Linked DNA regions of Starkeya sp. ORNL1. The main gene of each other region encodes a partner of the protein of the gene in region 2 in a complex. Links are inferred from orthologs where the notes say so. Each region holds a gene or a part of one and is shown on either strand. Other genes may lie near its edges. The genes, in order: uvrB and G3545_RS23995.

Region 1 (3,402 bases), 940 kb from region 2 along the record:
TCGTCGCGGCGGAATAGGGCCGCCGGCGGTCGGGTCAGTGAACCACGGAGCCGAGCGGATCGGGCCCGAAGCGGTTCGAACCCGGCGTACCCCTGAAGCACCACCAGACCAGCAGCAGGATGAAGCCGATGCCGGTGAGCCCGAGCAACTGCCACCAGCCGGTGCGGTCAATGTCGTGCAAGCGCCGGGCGCCGACGGCGAGCGAGGGGATCAGCAAGGCAAGGCTCACCACGCCGCTGATCGGCGAGGCCACGGCGGCGAATTGGTAGCCGAACAGCGCCACGTCGAACACGCTGCCGACCAGACTGGCAAGCCAGGTAAACAACGCCCAGAACCAGAATTCCGAACGCGAAGCGCGCCCGGTGAAGTCGGCATACCGATTGAAGCCGGACGTGATCGCCTGCGTGAAGTTCATTTTGCCTACCCCCGGATACTCGACACCGGGAGTTGAAGCCGCACGGAATTTCTTGTCAACGTTGGGGCAATGTGCTTGCCGGCGCCGTCAGCGCCGGCTGCGCCGTCCGCCCTTCTTGTAGCCCTTGGTCATCGGGTCCGGTCGCTCCGGGCGGGTCCAGCCTTCGGGGCCAAGCGGCTCGGTGCGGTCGGTGCCGGGGCCCATATCGTCCAGCGACGGCTTGACAATGCGCGAGCCCGCCGACCGATCATTCTCACCGGGATCATAGGCGGCCTGGAGTTCCTCGGCGCGGATCGCCGCACCGGTGCGGGAGCTGCCGGATTTGCCACCCTTCCCTTTCGCCGGAAGGTTGGCGGCGCGGCCATATTTGCGCTCGCCGCGATAGCCGCCGGTGCGGTCGTCAATGGCGTCCTGCCGCGCCAGCGGATCGTCAGAGATGGCAAGCTCGGTGGCCTGCAGCCGCTTGATCTCGTCGCGCAGCCGCGCCGCCTGCTCGAAGTCGAGATCCGCCGCCGCTGCGCGCATGCGCTTCTCAAGATCCGCGATCACCGCCGCCAGATTGTGGCCATAGGCGGCGGGCGCTTCGGCCAGTCCCGAATCCACCGTGACGTGGTCGCGCTCATAGACGCTGTTGAGGATGTCGCCGATCGCCTTGCGCACGCTCTCCGGCGTGATGCCATGCTCGGTGTTCCACGCCACCTGCTTGTCGCGGCGGCGCTGCGTCTCCGCCATCGCCCGCTCCATCGAGCCGGTGACGTGGTCGGCATAGAGCACCACCCGGCCGTCGACGTTGCGCGCCGCGCGGCCGATGGTCTGCACCAGCGAGGTCTCGGAGCGCAGGAAGCCCTCCTTGTCGGCGTCGAGAATGGCGACCAGCGCGCATTCCGGGATGTCGAGACCCTCGCGCAGCAGGTTGATGCCGATCAGCGCATCGAACGCCCCGAGCCTGAGGTCGCGGATGATCTCGATGCGCTCGATGGTGTCGATGTCCGAATGCATGTAGCGCACACGGATGCCGTTCTCGTGCAGATACTCGGTCAGGTCCTCGGCCATGCGCTTGGTGAGCACCGTCACCAGCGTGCGGTAGCCTTTCGCCGCGGTCGCCCGCACCTCGCCGAGCAGGTCGTCGACCTGGGTGCGCGCCGGGCGCACTTCCACGGGCGGATCGACCAGTCCGGTCGGACGGATCACCTGCTCGACGAACACGCCGCCGGTGCGGTCCATCTCCCATGGGCCAGGCGTTGCCGAGACATGCACGGTCTGCGGCCGCATCGCCTCCCATTCCTCGAAGCGCAGCGGCCGGTTGTCCATGCAGGACGGCAGGCGGAAGCCGTATTCCGCCAGCGTCGCCTTGCGGCGGAAGTCGCCGCGATACATGGCGCCGATCTGCGGAACGGTGACGTGGCTCTCGTCGACGAAGATCAGCGCATTGTCCGGCACATATTCGAACAGCGTCGGCGGCGGCTCGCCGGGGCGGCGGCCGGTCAGCCAGCGCGAATAGTTCTCGATGCCGGCGCAGGAACCGGTGGCCTCCATCATCTCGAGATCGAAGGTGCAGCGCTGATCGAGGCGCTGCGCCTCGAGATAGCGGCCCATGGCGTTCAGTTCTTCGAGCCGATGGCGCAACTCGTTCTTGATGCCGGTAATGGCCTGGATCAGCGTCGGGCGCGGCGTCACATAATGCGAGTTGGCATAGACCTTCACGAATTTCAGGTCTTGCGACTTCTGCCCGGTGAGCGGATCGAACTCCTGGATACTCTCCACTTCGTCGCCGAACAGCGAGACCCGCCAGGCCCGGTCCTCATAGTGCGCCGGGAAGATCTCGATGACGTCGCCGCGAACCCGGAAGGTGCCGCGGCCGAAATCGCCCTGGATGCGCTTGTATTGCAGGGCGACGAGGTCGGCCAATATGCCCCGTTGGTCGATGCGGTCGCCGACCGCGATCTTGAAGGTCATCGAGGCATAGGTCTCGACCGAACCGATACCATAGATGCAGGACACCGAGGCAACGATGATGACGTCGTCGCGCTCCAGCAGCGAGCGCGTCGCCGAGTGGCGCATGCGATCGATCTGCTCGTTGATCGACGATTCCTTCTCGATGAAGGTGTCGGTGCGCGGGACGTAGGCTTCCGGCTGGTAGTAGTCATAGTACGAGACGAAATACTCGACCGCATTGTCCGGGAAGAAGCTCTTGAACTCGCCATAGAGCTGCGCCGCCAGCGTCTTGTTCGGCGCCAGCACCAGGGCCGGGCGCTGCACCCGTTCGATGACATTGGCCATGGTGAAGGTCTTGCCGGAGCCGGTGACGCCGAGCAGCACCTGGTCGCGCTCGCCCTGGTTCGCCGCGACCACCAGTTCGTCGATCGCGTGCGGCTGGTCGCCGTTCGGCGTGTAGTCCGACTTGATGACGAAAGGCACGCCGCCTTCGGACTTCTCCGGGCGCGAGGGGCGGTGCGGCATCCACACCTGACCGTCGACCTCGGGGCGACCGGTCTCGATCAGCGCCGAGAGCGCGGCGACGGTGGCGGAGGCGCCGGAGGTCGGGGCCACGCCGAGCTTCTCGGCGAGCTTCGGGTCCAGCGTGGCGGCGTGCGCGGGTTCGAAGGCGCGCTGCGAGCGCTCTCCGAATCCGCCGGGTCTGGCGGCTTTGGGCATGGCGGGAATATGGGACGCCTTCTTCAATGGGAAAAGGGGGCACCTGTGCGCCCAGATGTGCGCGAGGCGCGCCGTCTCTCTAGGCAAACTCGTCACAGTTTCTAGGCAGGTACGATTGGACGCGGACCTCATCCCTCAAATCGATCGCACATTTTCAATGCCTTAGACAGATGTGGGCAAATAATCGGCAATGGCACACCTCATGCATACGACATTGTATGCATGGCGGCGCCATCGGCTGCCGCCTCCGGACATCCAGCCAAGCGGAGCCGCCCATGACACTGCTCAGCCTTGCCGCCGAACCCGCGCCGCTCGCCTTCGATCCGGCACGC
Region 2 (3,406 bases):
ACGATGCGCACCAACTCGCGCACGTTCGCCTCGTCCGGCGCCTCGCCGAAATAGACCTCCACCGCCCAGCTCTCGCCTTCCTCGAAGGCGGCGGTGGCGACCTCGGCCGGATCGAAGCTCTCGGCAATCAGATCGGCGATGCCCCGCGCTTCGCGCTCCGGGGCGGAGACCCGCATGATGTGCGTGGCGCCGTTCGGCGGCAGTCCTTCGAGCATTCCGATCCTCACATCTGCGCCCGCAGCGGAGCGGTTTAGTGCCAGATGAGCGGGCGGAGTGCCAGCATGTTTGCGGGGACGGTCCTCACCCCCGCTCGACGAAGCTGTCCAGCACCTTCTTCTCGCCGGCCTTGTCGAACTGCACGGTGAGCTTGTTGCCTTCCACGCCCACCACCTCGCCATAGCCGAACTTGATATGGAACACCCGCTCGCCGACCGCGTAGAGCGGCTCCGAGCCGGTGGACTTGGCGACCAGCTGACCCTCGATCACCCGCCCGCCGCCACCGTTCCGAGCTCCACCGCTCCACGTCCCGCCGCTGCCATAGCGCGAGGCCGGCTCGGCGAAGTTGCCGCGCTCGCGCGCCGCCTGGGCGCGCTGCCAGCCCGGCGTCGAATAGGAGGAGCCGAAGGTCTCGGCATTGTCGAAACGGCTCGGCCCATAGCCGTAGCGCCCGGCCTGTCCGCCGCCCCAGCCCTGGCCACCCTTGGATTCCGTCACCTCGACATGGGCGTCGGGCAGCTCGTCGAGGAAGCGGCTCGGCACGCTCGACTGCCACAGCCCGTGAATGCGCCGGTTGGAGGCAAAGAACACCTTGGCGTGACGCCGCGCCCGCGTCAGGCCGACATAAGCCAGCCGCCGCTCCTCTTCGAGACCGGCCTTGCCCTGCTCGTCGAGCGCGCGCTGGTGCGGGAACAACCCCTCTTCCCAGCCCGGCAGGAACACGATGTCGAATTCCAGCCCCTTGGCGGAGTGCAGCGTCATGATGCTGACCGCCGCCGCGCCGTTGCCGCCCTCGGTGTCCATAACGAGCGAGATATGCTCGAGGAATCCGACGAGGTTCTCGAACGGCTCCATCGAGCGCACCAGTTCCTTGAGATTGTCGAGCCGGCCCGCGGCGTCCGCCGAACGGTCCTTCTGCCACATCTCGGTATAGCCGCTCTCGTCCAGCACGATCTCGGCGAGCTCGCTCTGCGGCAGGCGCACCATCTGCTCGCGCCAGCGCTCGAACGAGACCACGAGGTCACGCAGCGCGAGCCGCACCTTCGGCTTCAGTTCCGAACTCTCGACCAGCTGGCGCGCGGCTTCCTGCAAGGGCACGCCGGCGCCGCGGGCATGCTCGTGGAGCTGGCGCAGCGCCGCATCGCCGAGCCCGCGCTTCGGCACATTGACGATGCGCTCGAAGGCGAGATCGTCGGCCGGTGAGGCGACGCAGCGCAGATAGGCCAGCGCATCGCGGATTTCCGCCCGCTCATAGAAGCGCGGGCCGCCGATTACCCGGTAGTTCAGCCCCAGCGTGACGAAGCGATCCTCGAACTCGCGCATCTGGAACGAGGCACGCACCAGTATGGCGACCTGGTTCAGGCTCTCGCCATGGCGTTCGAGCTGCTCGATCTCCTCGCCGATGGCGCGGGCCTCTTCCTGGCTGTCCCAGGCGCCGGTGACGGTGACCTTCTCGCCGATCTCACCTTCGGAGAACAGCGTCTTGCCGAGCCGGCCCTCATTGTGGGCGATGAGATGCGCGGCGGCGCCGAGTATGTGGCCGGTGGAGCGGTAATTACGCTCCAGCCGGATCACCTTGGCGCCGGGGAAATCGCTCTCGAAGCGCAGGATGTTGTCCACCTCGGCGCCGCGCCAGCCATAGATCGACTGGTCGTCATCGCCGACGCAGCAGACATTCCTCGAGCCCTGCGCCAGCAGCCGCAGCCAGAGATACTGCGCAGTGTTGGTGTCCTGATACTCGTCGACGAGGATATAGCGGAAGCGCTTGTGGTATTCCGCCAGCACGTCGGGATTCTCGCGCAGCAGGCGGATGCCTTCCAGCAGCAGGTCGCCGAAATCGACCGCGTTCAGCGCCTTCAGCCGCGCCTGGTAATCGGCATACAGCTTCTGCCCGCGCCCATTGGCAAAGGTGGCGCCCTCGCCGGCCGGCACCTGCTCGGGGCTGAGGCCGCGATTCTTCCAGCCGTCGATGGTGTTGGCCAAAAGCCGCGCCGGCCAGCGCTTCTCGTCGATGCTCTCGGCCTGCAGCAGCTGCTTCAGCAGGCGGATCTGGTCGTCGGTGTCGAGGATGGTGAAGCCGGATTTCAGCCCCACCAGTTCCGCATGCCGGCGCAGCATGCGCACGCCGATGGAGTGGAAGGTGCCAAGCCACGGCATGCCCTCCACGGCATCGCCGACCATGGCGGCGACACGCTCCTTCATCTCCCGCGCCGCCTTGTTGGTGAAGGTCACGGAGAGGATCTGCGAGGGAAAGGCGCGGCCGAGCGAGAGAATATGGGCGATGCGGGTGGTGAGCGCCCGGGTCTTGCCGGTGCCCGCTCCCGCCAGCACCAGGACCGGCCCGTCAAGCGTCTCCACGGCTTCGCGCTGCTCGGGATTCAGCCCGGCGAGATAATGCGCCGAAGCGGCGGAAGCCGGCGCTGACGCGGCCAGGGCGCGCGCGGCGATGCCGCCGGCGCGCGGCGCATGGGCCGGCGCAGGCACGCCCTTCCCCGCCGCAGCCGCGTTCGTTCTCGCCGCGGGAGCTTGCGGCAGGTCGAAGGGGATATCGAACGGCGGCTCGTCGCTGGACCGCTTCTTCAAGGGATCGGCCAAAATGGTCCTTGGGCTGTCACGTGATTCTCAACGTGAACAAAATGGCACCGGCATGTCGGTTTGGCGAGGGTGCGGCCGATACTAAGGCCGCGGCAGCACCTTCGTGGTGGCGGAGTCCTTGTCCGGCGCCATGCCGAACCAGCGCTTGTGGATGCGCGCCAGCGTGCCGTCCTGCTTCATCCGGGTGATGGCGGCATCGACCTTGGCGGTGAGCGGCGAATCCTTGGCGAGCGCGATGCCGTAGCGCTCCTGGCTGGGAAGCCGCGCGATCACCGCGAGATCCGGGCGCTTCAGCAATTGATAGAGCAGCGTCGGCAGGTCGCCGACATAGGCGTCGATAGCGCCCGCTTCGAGCAGCCGGACGCCATCGGACGAGCCCTGCGAGAAGCTGGTGCGTCCGAAACCATAACGCTGGGCATTCGCCGTCACCCAGCGCTCACTGGTGGTGCCGGAGGTCACGCTGACGTTCTTGCCGGCGAGGTCCCCTACGTCGCGCATGCCGGACTTCTTCATCACCAGCACGCCCTGCGCCGTCTCATAATAGGATTGGGTGAAGTCGATATAGGCAAGGCGCTCCGACGTGATGCTGATCGAG

The links.
Region 1: the proteins of G3545_RS23995 (region 2) and uvrB are in contact, whole or in part, in a crystal structure (PDB 7EGT), measured with the Thermus thermophilus proteins. The link is inferred for Starkeya sp. ORNL1 from one-to-one orthologs. Residues at the interface, in WP_096412145.1 of Thermus thermophilus: His654, Arg656, Phe657, Gln666, Asp668, Glu669, Lys680, Arg681, Leu682, Ser683, Lys685, Tyr686, Ala687; in WP_096411307.1 of Thermus thermophilus: Glu23, Leu25, Arg26, Asp27, Gly28, Glu29, Arg30, Phe31, Arg55, Glu326, Asp327, Phe328, Glu379, Ser382, Gln383, His398, Gly400, Arg401.

Annotation. Positions count from the first base shown.
Region 1 is NZ_CP048834.1:6,025,394-6,028,795, reverse strand. Bases 287-3,376 are described here. They hold uvrB (excinuclease ABC subunit UvrB), read right to left. Parts: upstream 3,071-3,376; coding sequence 503-3,070; downstream 287-502. Other genes in these bases: G3545_RS28330 (isochorismatase family cysteine hydrolase), read left to right, coding at 3,346-3,376; G3545_RS28340 (DUF805 domain-containing protein), read right to left, coding at 287-415. Also shown: G3545_RS28345 (acyltransferase), read left to right, coding at 1-17; more of G3545_RS28340, read right to left, coding at 35-286; more of G3545_RS28330, read left to right, coding at 3,377-3,402. UniProt on the Escherichia coli protein: The UvrABC repair system catalyzes the recognition and processing of DNA lesions. A damage recognition complex composed of 2 UvrA and 2 UvrB subunits scans DNA for abnormalities.
Region 2 is NZ_CP048834.1:5,085,354-5,088,759, reverse strand. Bases 1-3,094 are described here. They hold G3545_RS23995 (UvrD-helicase domain-containing protein), read right to left. Parts: upstream 2,701-3,094; coding sequence 301-2,700; downstream 1-300. Other genes in these bases: G3545_RS23990 (transporter substrate-binding domain-containing protein), read right to left, coding at 2,893-3,094; G3545_RS24000 (50S ribosomal protein L11 methyltransferase), read right to left, coding at 1-215. Also shown: more of G3545_RS23990, read right to left, coding at 3,095-3,406. UniProt on the Escherichia coli protein: A helicase with DNA-dependent ATPase activity. Unwinds DNA duplexes with 3'-5' polarity. Translocates on single-stranded DNA with 3'-5' polarity. Initiates unwinding more efficiently from a nicked substrate than double-stranded DNA.